DNA from 3 places in the Fretibacterium fastidiosum genome. Region 2 is predicted to be linked to each of the others. Evidence: riboswitches for the same ligand, from Rfam matches in the RefSeq annotation. Region 2 holds a riboswitch; each other region holds the start of a gene.
What was found. A riboswitch is a leader RNA that binds a small molecule or an ion and turns the genes downstream of it on or off. The one in region 2 is predicted to bind cobalamin.

Region 1 (7,884 bases), 380 kb from region 2:
CGCCCTCCTTCACCAGAAGGTAGCGGTCCATGTAGCGCAGCGGACGCGCGGCGTTGCGCGGTACGTCCGTCCGGTCCGGCTGCACCGTGAAGGGCACGCCGAACCCCGTGTGGCCCGTCGTGAAGGACTTGCGGTTGAAGTCGTGGTCCGAGGCCATGTGCAGCCCCGACAGGTCCACGCTCGCCGCGTAGACCTGGGACTTCGCCCCAGCCTTCCGGAGCCCGCGGGCCGTGCCGGTGATGTTGCCGCCGCCCGCGTTCGTGGCCACGACGACGTCCGGGTCCCGACCCAGCTGGCTGCGGCACTGCTGGGCGATCTCCCAGCCCAGCGTCTCGATGCCCGCGATGGCCGACGGCGTGTAGAGCGAGGCGTTGTAGAACCCCGTGTCCTCCAGCAGCATCAGCGTCTCGTAGAAGAGCTCCGGCCCCACCGTGAGCTGCACCACCTCGGCACCCATCGCCTCGCAGGCCCGCTGCTTCTCCAGGATCTCCGGCTGCCCCACGCGGCGGCTGTCGTAGCACTCCTGGACGACGATGCACTTCAGGCCGAGGCGCGCCGCCATGCAGGCCACCGCCGCTCCATAGTTGCCCGACGTGGCCGCGACCACGCCCTTGTACCCCATCCGGTGCGCCTCGTAGACGGACAGGGCCGCGCGCCGGGCCTTGAAGCTCCCGGAGAGGTTCTGCGCCTCGTCCTTCACCAGGATCTGCGCACCCTTCCCGCCCCCGGCCGTCCTCCGGGCCAGCTCCGTCACGTTGTCGAGGCTCAGGAGCTTCGTGTCGCCAACGCTCATCCCGCTCTGAATCTTGACGATCTCCTCGAGGCTGTGGGGGACCGCCTCCCGCATCATCCGCTCGTAGTCGAAGCGCCCTCCCGGCTCCTCGAACTTCGAGTAGTCGATCCCGACCGCCGCCTTGACGATCTCGCTCTTGCGCGCCATTACGGCCTCATAGCTCCTGCCGCCCATCTCAGCAGGCCCCCTTTCCGCTAAGGATATCCACAACCTGCCGATGCACCTGCGCCAGCTCCGGGACGTAGCTTCCGAAGTCGTGCCGATAGCCCGGGTCGCAGTTGGTGAGCGTGCCCTCCACCTCGCGCCCGATCGCCGTCCGGACCCGCACGGACTCGCCGGTGTGGGCGCTCTCCGCCAGGAGCTCCCCCTTGACCCACATCTCGAGCGGCAGCGCGGCGGTGTCCTCCGGGACGCCCGCGGCCCGCTCCCCTGCAGGGAGCAGCTCAATGTGCAGCACGACGCAGTCCCCCTTGTGGTAGACCCGGCGCTCCTCCCGCAGCTCGTGGACGAACCGGTTCATGTCGCCCAGGATCGCGTGCGGGATCGGGAGCTCCAGAAGGTCGGTCAGCCCCGCGGGCGCGTTCAGCACCTGTGGGATCATGTTCACGACCATCGCGATCGTGCCGATGCCGCCCGGCATCTCCGGCTTGCCGGAAAACTTCAGCGTGTAGCCGCCCGCGTCGATGGTGATGTAGTCCCCCGTCTCGATGCCCTCGGCCTCCGGACGAACCTGCTGCGGGTGGTCCAGGTGGATGAACGCCCGGCCGTCGGCCGTCCTCCCCCAGCCCTGCTGACGGATGCCCGCCAGGTTCCCCGGCTCGACCTTGGCGTAGGGCGTCTCGCGGTGTACCTTCGAGATGATGGGGTCCTTCGTCTGCTCGATCTTGGTGATCTCGACGCCCAGGCCCGCGGCGATGGCCGAGATGGACTCCGGAAAGCCCACGTGCCCCGCCAGGTCGTTGGCCGCAAGGCGCCTCTTGAACTCTTCCGGCGTGATCCCCACGCCCTGCTCGTGCATCACCGCCCCGCCGAAGGGCGAGAGGTCGTTGATGCGCGCCGCCTCGATGGACTTCACGTCCTCGCAGGTCCCCGTGATGGCCAGGATCAGCAGGTCCAGCACAAAACCAGGGTTGATCCCCGTCCCAAAGACCGTCACCCCGTGCTGGCGCGCCAGACGGTCGATCTCGAGCGACAGCTCCGGCTCCTGAGCCCACGGCCAGGCCATCTCCTCCGCCGTCGTGATGACGTTCAGGCCGTGCTCCACGCAGAGCTTGACCTTCTCGAACGCGCTCCTGGTGAAGGAGTCCGTCCCCAACAGCACCACGTCGCACGCGCCGTTTCGGATGAGCTCCGTGCCGCCGAACAAAAGCTCCGGACGGCTCCCCCGCTCCTCCCCCAGGTACTGGTAGACGTCCGTTCCGTGGAGGTGCTTGCGCCCCACCACAACCCCCACAATCTCAACGCCCGTCTTCTTCAGAAGCATTCGCGCGATCCCGCTCCCCATCGCGCCAAATCCCCATATCATCACACGGATATCCCTCATGAAAACGCCTCCTCACTACAAATTTAACTCAAATTGATTATAAAACCACAAACAAAAATACACGCAGCCACACAAAAACCCTATCCGCACAGGGCGCCGGGCTGAGCGAGGCCCGGCTTCACGCGCAGCGGGAAATACGATCCTCTGAACTTCAGTCCCTATCCCGCAGGATGGGGGAAAACGCGCCCTCAGCAGCGCCCCGTTTCCGCCAGCTGAGCCTTCTCCTCCTCCGTCATGTAGCGGACGTTAAACTTCAAGAAGGCGAACACGGCCACGACGAGGGGCATGAACAGGTTGAAGAAGCAGTACTTGAAATAAAGGGCCGTCGGCACGCCCAGGGCATTGCTCATAAAGGCGCCGCAGGTGTTCCACGGGATCAGGGCGCCCGAGACGGTGCCCATGCCCTCCAGAGTGCTGGAGAGCTGGGACGGGTGCAGTCCTCGTTCCCGGTAGGATTGAGCGTACATGCGGCCCGGTATCACGATGGAGATGTACTGCTCCGGCATGGTGATGTTGCTGAACAGGCAGGTCACCTCCGTGGAGACGATGAGGCCCGCATAGCTCTTCAGCCGGAACAGGACGGCGTTCACTATCGTCTCCAGCTGGCCCGTCTCCTCCATGATCCCACCGAACATCATGGCGATGATCGTCAGGGAGATCGAGAAGAGCATCCCCTCCAGCCCGCCCTTGGTGAAGAGCGTGTCGATGACCTCAACGCCGGTCTCGCTGACGTACCCGTAATGCGCGCACTTCAGGATATCTCCAAGGGAAGCCCCCTGATAGATGGGGGCCAGGAACGCGGCGGTCAGAAGCCCGATGACGATACCCGGTATGGCAGGCATCTTCATCGCCACCAGGACGATGACCAGCGCCGGCGGGATCAGGAGGACGGGACTGACCTTGAACTGGGACAGGATTCCGTCCTGAATGAGCTTGATGCTCTCCAGGCTGGTCTCGGTGCCCCCATAGCCCATGCCCATATAGGCGAACAGCCCCAGAGCGGCGAGGTAGGCCACCACCGTGGTGGGGATCATCGCCTTCACGTGAGTGAAGACATCCGTCCCCGCCATCGCGGGGGCCAGGTTCGTGGTGTCGGAGAGCGGGGACATCTTGTCGCCGAAGTACGCCCCGGAGATCACTGCGCCCGCCGCCAGGGGAAGCGGGATCTCGAGCCCGACGGCGATCCCCATGAGCGCGACCCCCATGGTCCCCGCGGTCCCCCACGAGGTCCCCGTCGCCAGGGACGTGATGGAGCAGATCAGGACCGCCGCCGGCAGGAAGAGTTGAGGGGACAGCAGCTTCAGCCCGTAAAGGATCATCGAGGGGACGACGCCCGACACGATCCATACGCCGATGAGCATACCGATGATGGCCAGGATGATGATCGACTGCATGGCCTGAGATATCCCCTTGATCATCGCGTTTTCGAGGGACTCCCACTTGTAGCCCAACCACAGTCCCATAACCGCGGCCGCGATGACGCCGACGAACATGGGGATATGCGGGTCCAGTTTGAACTTGATAATGCTCACCGACATCACGACGATGAGAAAGCCGAAGGTAAACAGCGCCTCGATAAGGTTGGCCTTCCGCGGAGTCCGGCTTCCGGGCTCCTTCTTCCCTCCTCCGGGCTCCCCCAAAAATTCTTCCTCAACGGTCTGAAGGTTATCGAAATTCCCGGCGGCATCAATATTCTTGTCCATAGTCTTCCCTCTTTCCATCTCCAAGCTCAATCGCCCTTACGGGTCCCCTGCCTCAACCGCAGCGCACTTAATCTCTCGGATGCGATACACCTCCTCCCATAAGCCCCCCAGCGTACTGCCCGACATCGCTCGAACTCGAAACGCAAAAAAAGGCTGTCCGTAAAATGGGCACAGACCCATTTTACGGACAGCCTCAGATCCTCGTAAGGCTATCCCTCTCCCCGCGAATGACCGGTCTCCTGACTCGCCTTCATCCTCGAATCGCCCTTCCCGGAAAACGGAACCCAGTGGTTGCGCGACCTCGTCCGGCACACAGTGGCGGGTCCCGCGCCGGATTTTCACCGGGCTTCCCGTCCATCAAACGCAGGTATCGACAATCAAGTGCGAACCCCCTAAGGAGCTCACGAGTGAAACGGTGAAAAAGAACGCACTTCGTGACTTGGCCCCCAGTTTAACTCAACCGGGTGGAGTTTGTCAAATTTTTTAGGCGAACAGACCAAAGAATTTCAGAAACGAAGGACGCTTTTGTATCGATGTTGAACAATCGCCGTTTCTTTTCTTACCCATGGATTGAGGCACTCAAAAAGGGCCGGAACCCTCAGGCCCCGGCCCCTGCATCAACCCGCAGGGCTCCGCCCTACGCGGCTTCGACGGACTTCACCTCGTAGCCCGCGTCCGTGACGGCCTTCGTCAGGACCGCGTCCGCCACGTCCCCGGAAAGGGTCACGAGCGCCGTCCGGTCCTCAAGGCTGACCTCCACGCCGGACACGCCGGACACCTGCGACAGCGCAGTCCTGACGTGCTTCACGCAGTTCTGGCACATCATGCCCTCCACATGCAGCAGCTTCTTCACCTTCATCACCCCCTTACCCTCGTCTCCCTCCGCGGCGCCCGACGCTTCCACGATCGGGTCCGCCGAGGCGTAACTCGGCCTGAAGCGGCGCAGGCGCAGCGCGTTGGACACCACGAACACGGAGCTGAAGCTCATGGCCAGCGCCCCCAGCATGGGGCTGAGCTTCACCTCCCACAGGGGGTAGAGCACGCCCGCCGCGACGGGGATGCAGAGGGCGTTGTAGAACAGCGCCCAGAACAGGTTCTGCTTTATGTTGCGGATGACGGCGTGGCCGAGCTGGATGGCCCCCGCCACGTCCATCAGGCTGCTGCGCATCAGCACCAGGTCCGCGGACTCGATGGCCACGTCCGTGCCCGCCCCGATGGCGATGCCCACGTCGGCCCTGGCCAGGGCCGGAGCGTCGTTGATGCCGTCCCCCACCATGGCCACCTTCCGCCCCGCCTCCTGCAGGCGGCGCACCTCCCCCTCCTTATCCTGGGGCAGCACCTCCGCCGTGACCTCGTCCAGCCCCACCTGACGCTGAATGGCGCAGGCCGTGCGCCGGTTGTCCCCCGTCAGCATCGCGACCCGGAGCCCCATGCGGCGCAGCTCGCCTACGGCCTGACGGCTGGTGGGCTTCACGACGTCCGCCGCCGCGATCACCCCCGCCAGCCGCCCCTCCGTCACGAAGAACATCGGGGTGCTTCCCTCGTCCGCCAGCTTCTGCTCCAGCTCCTTCGCGCGCTCGTCGTAAAGGCCCGCCGCCTCCAGGACCCTGCGGTTCCCCGCGCGCCACTCGCGCCCTCCCACGACACCGCGGACCCCCGCTCCGGCCTCCTGGGCAAAGTCCTCCACGGACAGGAGCTCCAAGCCCTCCGCCTCCGCCCGCGCGGTGACGGCAGCGGCCAGGGGATGCTCCGATCGGCTCTCAAGGGACGCGGCAGCCCTCAGGAACTCCCGCTGATCCATCGCGGGACACAGGACGTCCGTCACGACCGGCGTCCCCTGAGTGATGGTGCCCGTCTTGTCCAGCACCACCGTGTCGATGTCGTGGAGCCGCTCGAGGGCCTCGGCCGACTTGATGAGGATGCCGCTGGCCGCGCCCCGCCCCGTGCCCACCATGACGGCCGTGGGCGTCGCCAGCCCCAGCGCGCAGGGACAGGAGATCACCAGCACGGAGATGGCCATGGAGAGGGCGAACTCCACGCCGCGTCCCGCCAGGAGCCATATCGCGCCCGTCGCAAGGGCGATGGCGATCACGATGGGCACGAAGACGCCGCTGACCCGATCCGCCATCTTGGCGATGGGGGCTTTGGAGCTCGTGGCCTCGTCCACCAGGCGGACGATCTGCGCCAGGGTCGTCTCCTCGCCGACACCCGTGACCCGCATCTTCAGCCAGCCGCCGCGCACCGTCGTCGCGCCGACCAGGCGGTCTCCGGGGACCTTGTCCACAGGGATGCTCTCGCCCGTGATCGCGGACTCGTCCACCGCGGCGGCGCCCTCCGTCAGCACGCCGTCCGCGGGGATGGCCTGTCCGGACTTGACGACGGCGATCTCCCCCCTCTCCAGCTCCTCGATCGGGATCTCCACCTCCGCCCCGTCCCGCTCCACCACCGCCGTCCGGGGAGCCAGGTCCATCAGGCGCGTGATGGCGTCCGACGTTCGGCGTTTGGCCCGCGCTTCGAAGAACTTGCCGAGCGTGATGAGGGTCAGGATCATCCCGGCCGACTCGATGTAGAGGTCCATGGAGAAGCGGGAGACCGTCGCCGCGTCCCCGCGTCCCGCGGCCCAGGCCATGCGATAGATGGCGTACACGCCGTACACCAGGGCCGCGCTGCTGCCGAGGGCGATCAGGGAGTCCATGTTCGGGGAGCCGTGGGCCAGCGCGCCGAAGCCCACTCGAAAGAACTTGAAGTTGATGAAGGCCACCGGCAAAGCCAACAGAAGGAGCGTCAGGGCAAAGACCAGCGCGTTCTCCACGCCCAGGAAACAGGACGGCATGGGCCAGCCCATCATGCGCCCCATGGACAGGTAGGACAGCGGGAGGGCGAAGACGAGCGAGGCCACGAGGCGCGTCCTGAGCCCCAGGTACTCCTGGAGGGCGACGTCCTGCGCTGGCCCGCGCGCCTCTCTCCTCTCCCCCGCGCCGCCGCGGAGGCTGGCCCCGTACCCCGCCTTCACCACCGCGGCCACGACGTCGGCGGAGGAAAGCACCCCCTCGTCGTAGCGGACGGTCATGCCGTTCTTCAACAGGTTGACGGCAACCTCTTCGACGCCCGGCAGCGCCGCCACGCTCTTCTCCACGCGGGCAGAGCAGGCCGCACAGCTCATGCCCGTAACGTCGTACGATTCCCTCTTCATCGGGATCCCTCCTCGAGAACCTATTGCAACTCACCGTCCGGACGCCCGGAGATGAGGCTCAGGACGTCCATAACACCCCCTCCCCGTGGGGGTCTATTGAACGATAGCACGGCCCGTCCCCTTTGTCAAACGGGCTTCAGCGGCCTATGATCTTCGCGAGGAGGTCCGATATCTCGTCCAGCTTCGCGTCGACGTCGCCGTGCTCGACGGCATCCCGCACGCAGTGGTGCATGTGCTGCCGCAGCACCAGGACGTTCGCGCGCCTCAGGAGCGCGGACGAGGCCAGGAGCTGGTTGGATATGTCCACGCAGTAGCGCCCCTCCTCGATCATCCTTATGATGCCCTCCACCTGTCCCCTCACCGTCTTCAGCGCCTTGAGCGCCGCCCGCTTCTCCTCGTTCAACGCCGCCGCACCCGGCGTGCGCTCCGGCATGATCGTCATCTAAAAGCCCCCACTTTCCTCGCTCAGGACCTCCGCATTGGCATGACACCCCCACCCCGTGTCATTATACTACGCTCGGATATCGATGCTCGCCTTAACGTGTCTCCACGCCACCGTCATGATAATATATTGATCGACCTGTCTGGCGTCGCGGACAGCCGGTCCGTGCCGCACACGACGAATCCATCCAAAATTATAAGGAGTGAGCGA
Region 2 (7,884 bases):
CAGCGTGCTGAAGCGGCCCGCCCGGTCGGTGAGGAGCTTGTAGGGGTAGGACTGGTGCCCGACGTCGAAGATGATGCGGTCCTGGACGGGGTTGAAGCAGCGAAGCATGGCGATGGTCAGCTCCACCACCCCCAGGGAGGAGCCGATGTGTCCGCCGTTTTCGCTGACGGTCCTGATGATCTCCTGCCGCACCTCGCTGGCCAGGGCGGGAAGGTCCTTCGGCGCGATCTTCAAAAGGTCCTCGTGTTTGAACTCAGGCGATAAAAAGGTCATGGGAGGCCTCCGGAATCTGTATTTTTTGCCCGCGGGGCCGCACGGCAGAGCGGGGCAAAAGACTTTTTCGACTTTTCATTATACAGGAGGCGGCGTGGATTGCTATCGTCCAAAACAGCCAACCGCACGGGGCGGCGTCGCGGCCTTTGCCTCCGCGTGACGGCGGGGGGCGCTTCAGCGGGGCGCTTCGGCCGTCAGGTCCTCCTCGCTCATCCCGCTGCGGATGCCGAAGCGCGTCAGGACGAAGTCGTAGCGCGTGGGGTCCCTGGGGCAGATCCGCCGAAAGGCGTCCGTGATCTCGATGGCGGAGCGCAGGTCCGCCTGCTTCCGTCCGGTCAGGCCAAGCCTTACGGCGATGGCGTGGACGTGGGTGTCCACCGGCATGATGAGGTCCTCCGGACCGAGGACCGTCCAGCCGCCGGGGTCCACGTCGTCGCACCGAACCATCCACTTCAAGAAGAGGAAGAGGCGCTTGCAGGCGCTGCCGTCCCTGGGGGCCGCGATCAGGGGAAAGCCCCTTCGATCCGCCGGCCACAGAGTGTCCGCAAAGCGGTCCAGAGCCGGCAGGAGGTCCCGCCCTCCGCCCTCCGCCAGGCAGGCGCGCAGGAGGCCCTCGAGGCTGCCGTGCTCCCGCAGAGCCAGCGCCGTGCGGGAGAGCAGCGTCACCACGTCCTCCGGCGTGGTGAACCGGTGCTTGAAGCCGGAGAGGGCCTCCGGAAGGCGCTCGGAACGTTCCAGGAGGAACTGGCGGGGGTGGGGGCCCAGCGCGTTCAGGACGCGGCGGACGCTCCGCAGGATCTGCGCCACGCGGCCGTAGGCCAGCGACGACGCCACGAGGGCCACGACCTCCCGGTCGGGCAGGTCGTAGGGCTTCAGGAACTCAAGGGGGTCCGGGCTGATGAGCTCGCGCCGGCTGTAGGCGAAGTAGAGCCCATCCAGGAACGCCCTGAGCCGCCGATCTCGCCCCTCCGTGTTGGACATCGTGATCGCCTCCCAAAATTGAAGGAAGGGGAACGGCGACGGCCGTCCCCCTTACGTAATTTGCTGTTTGAATGGGCCGTCTTGAAGCGCTTAGATCTGCGCCTTCCAGAGCCCGTGCTTGTTGCAGTACTCGCGTGCTGTGGCGCCCGGCTCCGCGCTGTCGAAGGCGGCTTCGGGCTTCTCGCCTGGCTTAAGGAAGCAGCGGCAGACGCGCTCACCGTTGATGACCTCGATCCACTCGATGTAGTGGTCCGCCTCCATGGGATGGACCGCGCTGCCCACCTTGATGTTCACGCCTTCCCGGACGGGCACGTGCTTCTCCTGGGCCGCGTCCGTGGAGTTCTCCGCCATGACCTTCATGGGCTTTCCGCAGCACGACAGCGTGCCGCCGCCCACGTGAAGCACCTCCACCATGTTGCCGCACTTCGCGCACTTGCAGACGTTCAGCAGTTCCATGACATATTCCCCCCATCGTGATCGGACCCGCAGGGCGGCATTCCGCCCGCGGAGCCTGTGGTTTTCAGTGTATCGGAAACCCGACTTCCGGACAAGGGGAAAACGCTGATTGTGCGCCCTCAGGACGCCGGCCGTCGGACGGAATCGTCGCTGACGGGAAGGGGCGTGAGGTTCGGAGGGACGAGATCGGGGGGCGTGTGGAGTCTAAGGCGCCCCCTTCGAGCTGCCTCTGAGTGCAGGGGATGATCGAGGGATTGGTATTACCCCTCCTTCGACGTTTTGATTATCGCGCAGCCGCCCTCGTTCGGGCCGGGCCCCGCAAAGCGCCTCGGCGAGGTTGACACACAAAAGGAAACTTTGTATACTAACTTTGAATCGTTACAGCAAAGAAGGACCGGGTTGGGATTCGGCGCGCGAGTGCGCGCCGGGGTCAGAGTTGTGCCGCATCGATGTTATGGGAAGTCCGGTGAGATTCCGGGGCGGGCCCGCCACTGTAAGTCTGACGAAGCTGCCGTGCCACTGAGCGTTTCGGGAAGGGGCAGCCGAGGGTGAAGACGAGCCAGGAGACCGATCCATGCGGCATAGTGCAGCCTCCCGCGAGGAGTTCGGGGCGCTGCTGAGTGTCATGGCGTGCGTTTGTGCGCCGATGACTTCGGCAGTGCCCTTTTTTATATGTCGGGGCGTTGAGGAAGGAGAGGGGATAGCGATGCCGGATTCGCCGTTTCAGAGGGAGGACGCGGTGGAGGAACGCGGCTCCTCCGGAAACTTTCGCGGGACCCTGGAGTACGTTCCGGGCAAGCAGGTGACGCTGGCCCACGTGATCCGCAACCCCAGGAAGTCCCTGTGCTCCTCCGTCGGCGTGGACCATCCTGGGGCGCTGGGGCTCATGACCATCACGCCGGGCGAGGGGTCCATCATCGCGGCGGACATCGCGTCCAAGTCCGCGACGGTCAACATCGAGTTCGTGGACCGCTTCACGGGGTGCCTCCTGTTCACGGGGGAGGTGTCCGCGGTCGAGACGGCGCTGCGGGCCACCGTCCAGTCGCTGAAGGACATCCTCGGCTTCTTCCCGGCCCCCATCACCCACTCATGAGCCGCCCCCGCCGCATCATGGTCATCGGCCGCAGCGGCGCCGGCAAGACGACGCTCATGACGGCCATGGGGTACCTGAGCGGCCCCGTCACGAAGACGGAGGCGGTGTGCTTCACGCCGGAGTGCATCGACACGCCGGGGGAGTTCCTGGAGTCCCCGATCTTCAAGAACACGTTCATGTCGCTTTCCGCCAAGGCGGAGGTGGTCCTGCTGCTGATGGACCCGCTGAAGCATTCGTCGTTCCCGCCGCAGATCGCCGCGGTCCTCAGGGCCCACGCCATCGGCGTCGTGACGAAGGCGGACATCGCGGACCCCAAAAGCCTGGACCATGCCAGGCGGATGCTGATTCAGGCTGGCGCCAGGGAGGTATTTATGGTCTCCTCCGTGACGGGGGAGGGCGTGGAGGCTCTCAGGGATTGCATCAACAAATACTTTGAGGAGGTGCGGTAGTTTATGAACGGTGAAGCTCTTGGAATGATCGAAACCCGCGGTTTGGTTGGGGCCATCGAGGCCGCAGACGCCATGGTGAAGGCGGCGAACGTCCACCTGATCGGGTACGAGAAGATCGGCTCCGCCTACGTGACCGTCATGGTCCGCGGCGACGTGGGCGCGGTGAAGGCCGCCGTCGACGCCGGCGCGGCTGCGGCGAAGCGCGTTGGCGAGGTCGTGTCGGTCCACGTGATCCCAAGACCCCACTCCGACACGGAAAAGCTTCTTCCCAAGTCCGGGGAGTAGTCCCCTCTCGAGCGGGATAATGCACGGTTCTCGATTTTAAGGAGGGGTGAGTTATGGATAAGGACATGGTAAATCAGGTTATGGATGCAGTGATGAAGAGGCTGGGCGACACCCCCGCTCCCGCGGCCCCTGGAGCTGAGAAGGCGTCGGCCGGCGTGGAGCCCTGCTTCGCCAACATCGGGGTGACGGAGTTCGTCGGCACGGCCCAGGGCCACACCATGGGCGCGGTCATCGCCAACGTGGACCCCATCCTGCACCAGGTCATGGGGCTCGACCCGAAGTACCGCTCCATCGGCATCATCTCCGACCGCGTCGGCGCCGGCCCTCAGATCATGGCGACGGACGAGGCGGTCAAGGCCACGAATACCGAGGTGCTCTCCATCGAGCTGCCGCGTGACACCGAGGGCGGCGCGGGCCACGGCTGCCTCATCCTGCTGGGCGCAGAGGACGTTTCGGACGCCCGCAGGGCCGTCGAGGTGGCGCTCTCCAACGTCCAGAACTACTTCGGCGACGTGTGGGGCAACGAGGTGGGGTACCTCGAGCTGCAGTACACCGCGCGCGCCAGCTACGCCGTGAACAAGGGCCTGGGCGGCCCCCTCGGCAAGGCCTACGGGCTTGTGCTGGGCGCTCCGGCGGGCATCGGCGTCGTCATCTGCGATACGGCGGTGAAGGCGGCCGAGGTGGAGGTCCTCTCCTACGCCTCCCCGTCCAAGACGTCCTACACGAACGAGGCGTTCATCTCGATCACGGGCGACTCCGGCGCCGTGCGCCAGGCCATCCGCGCCGCGCGCGACGTGGGGCTGAAGCTCCTGGGCGCCATGGGGTCGGAGCCGAAGTCCGCTTCGGTCTCCTACATTTAGCGCGTCAGGGCGCGAGTACGTGGAGGTGAACTGTTTTGCCGAAGACAAAACGCAACAAGCGGTTTGAAGTCCTCGAAAACCGGCCGGTCCACAAGGATGGATTCATCGGCGAGTGGGTTGACGTCGGCCTCTACGCCATGGGCAGCCCCAACGACCCCAAGCCCTCCATCAAGATCGAGAACGGCAAGGTCGTGGAGATGGACGGGGTGCGCCGCGAGGACTTCAACATGAACGAGCAGTTCGTGGCGGACTACGCGATCGACCTCGCCATGGCCCCCAAGGCCATGGCCATGAGCGAGCAGGAGATCGCCCACATGCTGGTGGACATCAACGTCCCGCGCACGGAGTGCACGAAGGTCATGCAGGGCCTGACGCCTGCCAAGATCGCCGGCGTGATGGACAAGCTGGACATCGCGGAGATCATCCTGGCCATGCACAAGATGCGCACCCGCGGGAAGCCCGGAAACCAGGCGCACATCACGAGCGCGACGGACAACCCCGTGCTCCTGGTGGCGGACGCGGCCGAGGGCGCCCTGCGCGGCTTCCTCGAGGTGGAGACGACGGTAGCCGTCGTGCGCTATGCGCCCCTGAACGCCCTTTCCCTGCTCATCGGCTCTCAGACGGGCCGGCCCGGCACGCTGACGCAGTGCTCCCTCGAGGAGGCCTTCGAGCTTCAGATCGGCATGAGGGGCCTGACGGCCTACGCGGAGACGATCTCCGTCTACGGTACGGAGAACGTGTTCATCGACGGCGACGACACCCCGTGGTCCAAGGCCTTCCTGGCCTCCTGCTACGCCTCCCGCGGCCTCAAGATGCGCTTCACCTCCGGGACGGGGAGCGAGGTGCAGATGGGCGCCGCCGAGGGCAAGTCCATGTTGTACCTCGAGGTCCTCTGCATCATGCTGACGAAGGGCGCGGGCGTGCAGGGGCTGCAGAACGGCTCCATCTCCTGCATCGGCGTTCCGGGCGCCGTCCCCTCCGGGCTGCGCGCGGTCGCCGCGGAGAACCTGGTGACCACCGCCCTGGACCTCGAGGTGGCCTCCGGGAACGACCAGACCTTCTCCCACTCCGACCTGCGCCGCACGGCCCGCACCATGCCTCAGTTCTTTGCCGGGACGGACTTCGTGTTCTCCGGCTACTCCGGCGTGCCGAACTACGACAACATGTTCGCGGGCTCGAACTGGGACATCGAGGACGAGGACGACTACCTGGCGCTGCAGCGCGACTTCAAGGTGGACGGCGGCAACCGTCCGGTGCTGGAGGCGGACGTCGTCGCGGTCCGAAACAAGGCCGCCCGCGCCCTTCAGGCCGTCTACAGGGAGTTGGGCTTCCCGCCCATCACGGACGAAGAGGTCGAGCTGGCGACCTACGCCAACGGCAGCAAGGACATCACGCCGCGCAACATCCCCGAGGACCTCAAGGCGGCTGAGCGGCTGCTGAAGGAGGGCATCAACGGCGCGAGCGTCGTGAAGGCGCTTGCGAAGGGCGGCTTTGAGGACATCGCGAAGAACGTCCTGATGATGCTGAAGCAGCGCATCTCCGGGGACTACCTGCAGACTTCTTCCTGGGTCGCGAAGGACGGCTACGTCTGGAGCGCCGTCAACGATCCCAACACGTACACGGGACCGGGCACCGGCTACCAGCTCTCCCCCGAACGCTGGGAGGAGATCAAGAACATTCCGTGGGCCATTCGTCCTGAGGACGTATAAGGGGAGGGACAGACGATGCAGGTCAATGAAGAGCTTGTCCGCAAGGTCATAGAGGAGGTCATCGCGGAGTTCGCGGCTCAGGGCGCGCCGGCGACGCCTGAGCCGGCTCCGGCGTCGCCGGCCGGAGGAGCCCTGCCCGCCGGCGCGAGGCTCCGCTTCACGGAGGTGGGGCCCGCCAAACGCGGCACGGACCCCAAGGAGGTTGTGGTGGCGCTGCCGCCGGCTTTCGGCACGGAGTTTCAGGCCACGATCATCGACGTCCCTCACGCCGAGGTGCTGCGTCAGGTGTTCGCGGGGATCGAGGAGGAGGGCTGCAACCACCGCGTCGTCAAGGTCTACCATACGGCGGACGTCGCGTTCATCGCCCACGCCGGCGCCCGGCTCTCCGGGTCCGGGATCGGCATCGGCATCCTCTCGCGAGGCACGGCCGTCATCCACCAGCGAGAGCTGGCCCCCCTGGCCAACCTGGAGCTCTTCCCCCAGAGCCCGCTCCTGGACGCGGAGGTCTTCCGCCAGATCGGGCGGAACGCGGCGAAGTACGCCAAGGGCGAGAACCCCATGCCGGTGCCGACGCGCAACGACCCCATGGCCCGCCCGCGCTACCAGGGCATCGCGGCCCTGCTCCACAACAAGGAGGCCAGCTTCCTCGACCGCACCAAGGCCCCCGTGGAGTTCAAGGTCGAGATCGCGTAGATGAGGGAAGGTGACTGATGATGGCTGAGATGAACGAACAGGTTATCGCTGAGATGGTGCGGCAGGTGCTGAAGGGCATGGCCTCCGGCTCCGCGCCTGCGGAGAGCGCGCCCGCGCCGCAGCGGCCAGAGACGTCGGACGGCAGGGTTACGGCGAAGGACTATCCCCTTGGGACCAACAGGCCGGACCTGATCCGGTCCCCCACCGGCAAGAAGCTTGACGAGCTGACGCTGGACGCCGTGGTGAAGGACGTGGCCACGTTCAAGGACTTCACCATCACGCCGGAGGCCCTTGAGCTTCAGGCGCAGGTGGCCGAGTCCGCAGGGAGGCCCCAGATCGGACGCAACATGCGGCGCGCTGCCGAGCTGACGCGCATTGCCGACGAGCGGGTGCTTGAGATCTACAACGCGCTCAGGCCCCACCGCTCCACGTTCGACGAGCTGATCGCCATCGCGGACGAGCTGGACGACAAGTATCAGGCGCACACCTGCGCGGCGCACGTCCGCGAGGCGGCCGACGTGTACAGGCGCCGCAAGCTCCTTCGCGGCGATCGTCCGGAGTCCTGATCGAAGTCCGCGCGCACGGACCGGGCCGGCGCGGCCACCGGGCCGCGCCGGCGGGGACGTTTGCCGGTGAAGGAGGCTGTTCCATGGCGGTTATAGCGGGTATCGATATCGGCAACTCGACGACCGAAGTCGCCCTTGGGCGCGTGGAGGACGGACGGGTGAGCTTCCTGTCCTCCTCCATCGCCTACACCTCCGGCATCAAGGGGACGACGCAGAACGTCCTGGGCGTCCGCAACGCCCTCTCCGAGGCCCTGGAGAGGGCGGGGTGGGGGCGCGACGACTTTTCCAGGGTGGACCTCATCCGCATCAACCGGGCGGCCCCCGTCATCGGGGAGGTCGCCATGGAGACCGTGACGGAGACGATCATCACGGAGTCCACCATGATCGGGCACAACCCCTCCACTCCGGGCGGCGTCGGCGTCGGCCAGGGGGAGACGGTGGCGTTCGACGGGCTCTCGAACTGCGCTCCGGGCAGGGCCTGCACCGTCGTGGTCCCCGGCTCCGTGGACTACGAGCGGG
Region 3 (7,884 bases), 670 kb from region 2:
GCCTGGGGTGGGGCCGGTGCTGGCGCGGAAGATCCTGGAGCACCTGAACGGCTCGGACGCCCAGCGGGTCCGCGCGTGAGGGGGATTTTTCGGCGGGCCATTTTTCCCGCCGAAAACCCTTGGACTAACGGGGCGATTGTGCTATCCTAAGTGCGCTTATAAGGACTGGAATCAACAACGCTTAGGAGGCTATTTGACTTTGGAGAAGGAATATTCGGTAACGATCGGCGGGACGCCGCTCGTGTTTCGCACGGGGAAGGTGGCAAAACAGGCCAACGGCGCGGTGATGGCGTCCCACGGGGAGACGGTGATCCTCAGCACGGCCTGCATCACGGAGACGGCACGCACGGGCATCGACTTCTTTCCGCTGCTCGTCGATTTTGAGGAGCGCTACTATTCCGCGGGGAAGATCCCCGGCGGCTTCATCAAACGCGAGGGCAAACCCTCGGAGTCGGCCATCCTTGGGGCGCGCGTCACGGACCGCTCCATCCGCTCGCTATTCAGCGACGACATGCGCAACGACGTACACGTCGTGAACACGGTCATGGCCATGGACCAGACTTACCCGCCCAACGTTTTGGGCATCAACGGCGCCTCCGCGGCGCTCTCCATCTCCGGCATCCCCTGGAACGGCCCCGTCGGCGCGGTCCGCATCGGCCTGATCGACGGGGAGCTCGTGGTGAACCCCACGGAGCCTCAGATGAAGGAATCCAGGCTGAACCTCGTCGTCGCCGGGCACGACGATGGCATCACCATGGTGGAGTCCGGCTCTCAGGAGGTCTCCGAGGAGCTCCTGGTGGACGCTCTGGACCTGGCTCAGCGGGAGATTCGCAAGATCATCGCGCTGTTCCGCCAGATGAAGGAGGAGGTCGGCAAGCCGGAGGTCGTCGTCCCCGCGCCCGAACGCATCCCGGAGATCGAGGAGTGGATCGCGGCGAACCTGGACGACCGGGTGGACGCGGCGGTGCGCATTCACGAGAAGAAGCCCCGCGCCGAGAGGATCGCCGAGGTCAAGAACGCGGCGAAGGAGCACTTCGCCGAGGCCTACCCCAACAAGGGCGACTACATCTCCGCCTTCGTGGACGGGCGGGTGAAGGCGATCATGCGTTCCATCATCGTCAACGAGGGCATTCGCGTCGATGGCCGTTCCATGGACGAGATCCGTCCCATCGCCTGCGAGGTGGGGGTGCTGCCCAGGGTCCACGGGTCGGCGCTCTTCACGCGGGGCGAGACGCAATCCCTGGCCGTGACGACGCTTGGCATGGTGGGGGAGGACGACCAGGTGCTGGACGGCATCAAGCTGGACGAGCCCGCCAAGCGCTTCATCCTCCACTACAACTTCCCGCCCTACTCCGTGGGCGAGGTGCGCCCCATGCGGGGACCGGGCCGGCGCGAGATCGGTCACGGCGCCTTGGCGGAGCGCGCCCTGGCGCCCGTGGTGCCGCCGGAGTCGGAGTTCCCCTACGTGGTGCGCGTCGTCTCGGACATCCTGGAGTCCAACGGGTCGAGTTCCCAGGCCAGCATCTGCGGCGGCAGCCTCTCCATGATGAACGCCGGGGTGCCCCTTCGCTGCCACGTGGCGGGCATTGCCATGGGCCTCATCAAGGAGGGGGACAAGGTGCGGGTCCTCACGGACATTCAGGGCCTCGAGGACCACTACGGCGACATGGACTTCAAGGTGGCCGGGACGCGGCAGGGTGTGACGGCGCTCCAGATGGACAACAAGGCCGGCGGCATCACCCGCGGGATCCTGGAGTCCGCCCTGAACCAGGCGCGGAGGGCCCGCATGGAGATCCTGGACAAGATGGAGGCCGCGGCGCCCGGACCCAGGGAGCTCTCGCCCAACGCCCCGCGCATCATGACCTTCAACATCGACCCGGAGAAGATTCGCGACGTCATCGGCCCCGGCGGCAAGGTCATCCGCGGCATCACCCAGCAGACGGGCGTGAAGATGAACGTCGAGGATTCGGGGCAGGTGTCCATCGCCGGCGCCTCTCAGGAGCAGGTGGACGAGGCCCATCGGATCGTCGTCTCCCTGACGAAGGAGCTCGAGGCTGGCGAGGTCTACCACGGCACGGTGACGCGCCTGATGGCCTTCGGCGCCTTCGTGGAGTGCCTGCCCGGCAAGGAGGGGCTGCTGCACGTCAGCGAGATCAGCACGAGCCGCGTGCCGCGGGTGGAGGACGTCTTCAAGCCCGGCGACCGCGTCCTCGTCATGGTGAAGGAGATCGACGACCAGGGGCGCGTCAACCTGACCCGGCGGCGCCTTCTGGCGGACGAGGACAGGGTGCGCGCGGTCGGCCTGGAGGGCGCGCTGCCGGATGAGCGGGAGCGCGACAACCTGATCGCCCAGCTGGCCGCCAGGGAGCCCTCCTCCTACCGGGATCGCGACCACGGCTATGGCGACCGGGACCGCAGCTACGGCGATCGGGATCGGGGAGGCTTCGGGGACCGCCGCGGCCCCGGCAGGGACCGCGACCGCGGGAGCTTCAGCGACCGCAGGAGGGACGACCGGCCCCGGAGAAGGGACTACTAAGCCCTCATGGCCGAAGTTCAGGTCCGGATCCAACGCTTTGGGCGGGCGAGGGAGTTCCCTCTGCCCGCCTACGCCACCGAGGCGTCGGCGGGGCTGGACCTGCGCGCCTCCGAGCCCTGCGTGATCGCGCCGGGCGCCCGCGCCCTCGTGCCGACGGGCATTCGGCTGGCCATCCCCTGCGGGTACGAGGCCCAGATTCGCCCCAGAAGCGGCCTGGCCCTGAAGCACGGGGTCGCGCTGCCCAACAGTCCGGGGACGATCGACGCGGACTACCGCGGCGAGGTGAAGGTGATCCTCATCAACCTGGGGGACGAGCCCTTCGTCGTCGAGTCGGGGGACCGCATCGCCCAGATGGTCTTCGCGCCCGTGACCCGCGTGGCCTGGTGCGAGGTGGAAACGCTGGACGCCACGGAGCGGGGCGAGGGGGGCTTCGGCAGTACGGGACGGTAGGTGCCCGCGGCGTGCAAGGCCTCTCCTATCCCTGACGCTCCTGCGCGCTTTCTAATGACGAGCCAATGAGCCCCGGGCCCTCCATCGCAGGAGGGGCCGGGGCTTTCGCGTTCCAGCGGGGGCGGGGCGCCGACCCAGCGCGGAGGTCGGCTCACGCCCTCTTCTGCCGTCTCACGCCTTCACGACCAGCGCGTCCGCGGCGACGGCGCCCTTTCCCTCCTCCAGCACGAAGACGGGGTTGATGTCCAGCTCCAGAAGGTCCGTCTCGATCGCGGCAAGGCGTGAAACCCGGCTGACGATGCCGGCCAGGGCGCGGATGTCCCGCGGTTTGCTGCCCCGGGTCCCGGACAGGAACGAGTACCCCTTGAGCTGGCGGATCATGTTCAGCGCCTCCTCCTCGTCCACGGGGCCGTGCCGAAGCGACACGTCGCCCAGGACCTCGACGTAGATGCCGCCCAGACCGACGGCGATCATCGGCCCGAACACCGGGTCCCGCTTCACCCCGACGATGCACTCGAACCCGCCGCGCACCATCTCGGAGACCAGAAAACCCTGAACGGCGCCGTCCCCCACGTAGTCGGCCAGGTGCTTGCGCACCGTCTTCAGCGCTCCCCGAAGCTCCTCGAAGGAGCGCACGTCCAGCGCCACGATCCCAGCCTCCGTCTTGTGCAGCACGGAGGCGGCCATCCCCTTGAGCGCCACGGGGAACCCCAGTTCCTCGGCCGCGTCGCACGCTTCCTCCAGGTTCAGGCAGAGGCGCTCGCGCGTCACGGGGATGTCGTAGCGGGAGAGGAAGACCTTGGCGTCGTACTCCGTCATGGCGTCCTTCCACTGCGGCAGGATCGGCGCATTCCCGCCGACCTCAGGGGCTGCGGGCGGCTTGAACGCCCCCCATCGGTTCAACTCCCTGAGGGCCCGCGCGCATTGGCGGAAGCTCTGGAAGATCGGGATGCCGGCCGTCTTCAGCCGTTCGATGAAGCTTCCGCCGTGCTGGTGGTCGATCATCCACACGGCGGCCTGAGGCTTGGGGCTCTTGGCGTAGCTCTCGATCATGGTGTCCGTCATGACGTCGCCGGCGTGTCCTACGATCATGGAGAGGGAGGTGACGATCGAGTCCAGCTCCGGGTCCTCCTGCACCGCGTCGAAGACGCTGCGGAAGTTCTCCGGCTGTTCCGATATCTGCACCGTCATGTCCACGGGGTTGCGGGACGCCCCGAAGGGCGGTATGGCCGCCTCGATGCGGGACCGGGTGTCGTGCGAGAAGACGGGGACGGAAAGGCCCACGTCGTTCAGGCAGTCGGCCATGACGATGCCCGCTCCGCCGGAGGTGGTCAGGATCGCCGAACGCCCGCCGCTCATGCGCTTTTCCGCGCCCAGCACCTGACCGATCCCGATGATGTCGTCGATGTCCTCCATCGGGATGACGCCGTACTGCGAGAAGACGGCCGACCAGACGCGATCGTCCCCGGTCAGGGCTGCCGTGTGGCTCTTGGCCGCCTCACGGGCCGAGGGCGAACGTCCGGCCTTCAACACGGCGACGGCGATGTCGCGCTCCCGCGCTTTGCGGACCAGCCGGAGGAACCCTGCGCCGTCCTCGAGGCCCTCCAGATAGAGCATCAGGAGGCGGACTTCGGGGTCATCGAGCACGTAGTCCGCGCACTCCACCGCGTCGAGGTCCGATTGGTTGCCGGTGGTGGCCACGTAGCGAAACCGCACCCCGTGCTCCAACCCCACCCCGAAGGAGGAGAACCCGAACGCCCCGCTCTGCGACACGAGCGCCACGTGCCCCGGCAGAGGCCGCGGCACCTCGTAAAGGGCCCCTGAGAAGGTCAGGGGGATCCCCTCGGCGAAGTTCGCCAGCCCCTGACAGTTCGGCCCCAGGACCCGGATGCCTCCGTCGCGGGCGATGGCGGACACCTCCTCCTGAAGCGCGCGGTCGCCCGTCTCGGAGAACCCGGACGAGTAGATCAGGGCGAAGGGGATTTTTTTGTCCGCACAGGCGCGCAGGGCGTCGGGGATCAGCTTTGCCTTGATGCTGAGGATGGCGAGGTCGATGGGCCCCTCGACCTCCGTGACGTTCCGGTGTACGGGGAGCCCCGATATGACGTCGGCCTTGGGGTTGATGGGATAGATGGCTCCGCCGTAGCCGAAGGACTGGAGGTAGCGGAGCGTCCGGCCCGTCAGGCGCTCCAGGCTCGACGAGGCTCCGACGATGGCGATGCTTTCCGGGGCGAAGAGCTTCCTCAGGGGGTGGGACAACAGGGCTTTGTTCGCTTCTTGCATGTGTAGGGTTCCTCCCGTTCGATGACGTCGGCCCCAGAGGGCCGCAAAGGGCCGCCCTCTGGCGAGGACGGCCCTGCATGACGGAGGAAGTGGCCTTTGGACGGCGTTCGCCGCCGGTGCGGGACGCCAAAGGCCATGCTTTTTCCGCATACCGGCCCGAATCCGCGCGGGGGGGCGTGCGCTCCCTGCGAAAGGCCGGTCTCCTGGCTCGCTCTCCTTACTCCGACCCCCTTCCCAGGATGAAAAACGTCCCAGTGGGCATGGTCGGCATTGCCGAGCTTACAGTGGCGGGTCCGCGCCGGTCTCTCACCGGACTTCCCGAACGCCTTTCGAGGTTCAATTTGTCTCTCCCCATAACTATACGGCAAAACACGAGATTGTCAAACGAGGCGTCCGAAATCTGAGAGGACGTGAAGCCCTCCCCTATAAGGAGAGGCAAAGACCCCCGGTTTTTCAGGCCCCCCTGAAAGGGGGGCTGGCGAGCCCCACAGGGGCGAGACTGACGGCCCGTGAGCGGTAGCGAACGGCAGCCGGAAGGCTCCCCGAAGGGGGGTGTAGGAGCAGCGAGTGTTTTTCATAAGACGCGCCTGTCTGACATTCCCCGCCAACGCCTCCACAAGGCAATCCATTGCCTTGCTTCGGCACAGCCGACCGACCGGCCGCCGCAATCCTCCCGAAAGATCGGCTTGCGTGAGGCCGGTCGTCTGGCCGACCCCTCCGGTTCGCTAACGCGAACCACCTCCCCTTTCAGGGGAGGCGAAAGCGCTCCCTCCGGCGAAAGTACCACTTACAGCGGATGGCCCCTGACGCGGGACCATCCGCTCTCTTTATTGTGCGCCTGCCGGGTGTTTCCCTGTTTTGATCGGTTTTGAGCGAGGGGCTTGTTTGCTATAATGAGGCCAGGAGCCGAAGGGATGGGGGAGGGATGCGGATTGTTGGTCAACACGCCCTACGACGACGTGTGATTGTTCGGGTCTCATTATTCCTGACTGACGGCCTGTGAGCGGTAGCGAACGGCAGCGAACGGCAGCCGGAAGGCTCCCCGAAGTGGGGAACTGACGGTCGGTGAAGAAACTCGCTGAAGGAGGGGGATGCGGGTGCCGGAGCGTGACATGACCGAGAAGCACCTGGAGGGATACAACGACGTCTTTGCGGACGTGGTGAACGTGTTGCTTTTCGATGGAAAGAGGCGGGTGAAGCCGGAGGACCTGAAGGACACGCGGGCCCGCACGTTCTACAAGACGGACGGGAAGCTCCATGAGCAGGAGCGGGACGTCTCCAAGCTGTGGGTCTCCGAGGGGGCCGTGATCTCCCTGATCGGGTTCGAGAACCAGACCGAGGCGGACTGGGACATGGCGCTTCGGGTGCTGGGGTACGAGGGGGCGGACTACCGGGGTCAGCTGTCCGCGGGTCAGGGACTGTACCCGGTGGTGACGCTGGTCCTCTACTTTGGTGATTCGCCCTGGACGGCGCCGCGGACGCTGTTCGAGAGGGTTTCGGTGGCTGAGGGGTTGAAGCCGTTTGTGAACGACTACCGGGTCAACGTCTTTGAGATTCCGCGTCTGACGGCGGAGCAGGTGGGGCAGTTCAAGAGCGACTTCAGGATCGTTGCGGACTACTTTGTACAGATGGGTCGGGACGAGGACTACGTGCCCCCGCGTCAGACGATCGAGCACGTGGATGCGGTGTTGAAGCTCATGTCTGCGCTGACGCGGGACCATCGGTTTGAGGAGACGCAGAGCGAGTTCAGGAAGGGGGAGGCGGTCACGATGTTGAGCGTTTTGGACAAGGTTGAGGCCAGAGGTATTCAGTTGGGCGAGGCCAGAGGCGAGGCCAGAGGTATCGCCACCACGGCGCGGCGGATGCTGGTGCGGGGCGTTTCGCCCGAACAGATTGCCGACTTCACCGGTCTGTCTCCTGACGAGGTCGAGGCGCTGAGGGTCGGGACCGGAAACTGAACGTACCACTTCAAAAACAACCCCACCGCCTCACTCCGTTCGGCATATCCCCTTACAGGGGAGGCAAAGAACGCAGCGGGCAAATTGTATAATATAGTCAGGCAGTGAGAGGACGTTTAGCGAGGAGGCGGGGACATGGAGGACGCAGAGCGGGAGCGCGACGGTGGGCTGATCGGTCCGGCGTCGGGGCCCGTGACGGAAGGGCAAATCGAGGCGGACCTGGAGCGGGGAAAAATCTATCGCCTCAACGACCGTTTCTTCAAATTTTTGTTGGGCCGCGAGGACCGCAAGCCCCTGTTTTTGGACCTCGTGAACGCCCTTGTGTTTCCCGACGGAAGCGCGGGCTTCACCGGTTTGGAGTACGCGAACCGCGAGCTCTCCGCCGTGCGCGTCGAGGGTAAGGACTGCTACCTGGACATCGTGGCCAACATGGCGGACGGGACGCAGGTGGAGGTCGAGGTGCAGGTGAGGAACTGGAACGACTACCTGCAGCGTTCCGCCTACTACCTCAGCACGCTGCACGCCTCTCAGATGAGCCTGGGTGGTTCGTACCTGGACTTGAAGCGGACGGTGTCGATTCACATTCTGGCGTTCAGCCTGTTTGCCGGGGAGCGTTTTCGCCGCGAGTTTTGTCTGTGCGACGTGGAGAGCGGGGAG

Region 1: another riboswitch for cobalamin. It lies ahead of nhaC (Na+/H+ antiporter NhaC); the one in region 2 lies ahead of ACK28C_RS02425 (BMC domain-containing protein).
Region 3: another riboswitch for cobalamin. It lies ahead of ACK28C_RS12060 (acetate--CoA ligase family protein); the one in region 2 lies ahead of ACK28C_RS02425 (BMC domain-containing protein).

Annotation. Positions count from the first base shown of each region.
Region 1 is NZ_OZ209244.1:135,064-142,947, forward strand. Features, by position in the region: gene ortB (2-amino-4-oxopentanoate thiolase subunit OrtB) at 1-967, opposite strand, end outside; gene ord (2,4-diaminopentanoate dehydrogenase) at 969-2,336, opposite strand; gene nhaC (Na+/H+ antiporter NhaC) at 2,525-4,039, opposite strand; cobalamin riboswitch at 4,251-4,429, opposite strand; gene ACK28C_RS00615 (heavy metal translocating P-type ATPase) at 4,677-7,232, opposite strand; gene ACK28C_RS00620 (metal-sensing transcriptional repressor) at 7,369-7,674, opposite strand.
Region 2 is NZ_OZ209244.1:512,821-520,704, reverse strand. Features, by position in the region: gene dxs (1-deoxy-D-xylulose-5-phosphate synthase) at 1-273, opposite strand, end outside; gene ACK28C_RS02435 (TIGR02757 family protein) at 448-1,254, opposite strand; gene ACK28C_RS02430 (desulfoferrodoxin) at 1,345-1,710, opposite strand; cobalamin riboswitch at 2,141-2,301, shown strand; gene ACK28C_RS02425 (BMC domain-containing protein) at 2,417-2,803, shown strand; gene ACK28C_RS02420 (EutP/PduV family microcompartment system protein) at 2,800-3,252, shown strand; gene ACK28C_RS02415 (BMC domain-containing protein) at 3,256-3,537, shown strand; gene pduB (propanediol utilization microcompartment protein PduB) at 3,591-4,397, shown strand; gene ACK28C_RS02405 (propanediol/glycerol family dehydratase large subunit) at 4,433-6,106, shown strand; gene ACK28C_RS02400 (propanediol/glycerol family dehydratase medium subunit) at 6,122-6,799, shown strand; gene ACK28C_RS02395 (diol dehydratase small subunit) at 6,829-7,365, shown strand; gene ACK28C_RS02390 (diol dehydratase reactivase subunit alpha) at 7,449-7,884, shown strand, end outside.
Region 3 is NZ_OZ209244.1:2,694,472-2,702,355, reverse strand. Features, by position in the region: gene ACK28C_RS12075 (excinuclease ABC subunit UvrC) at 1-79, shown strand, start outside; gene ACK28C_RS12070 (polyribonucleotide nucleotidyltransferase) at 200-2,536, shown strand; gene dut (dUTP diphosphatase) at 2,543-2,986, shown strand; gene ACK28C_RS12060 (acetate--CoA ligase family protein) at 3,158-5,269, opposite strand; cobalamin riboswitch at 5,445-5,614, opposite strand; gene ACK28C_RS12055 (Rpn family recombination-promoting nuclease/putative transposase) at 6,367-7,227, shown strand; gene ACK28C_RS12050 (Rpn family recombination-promoting nuclease/putative transposase) at 7,363-7,884, shown strand, end outside.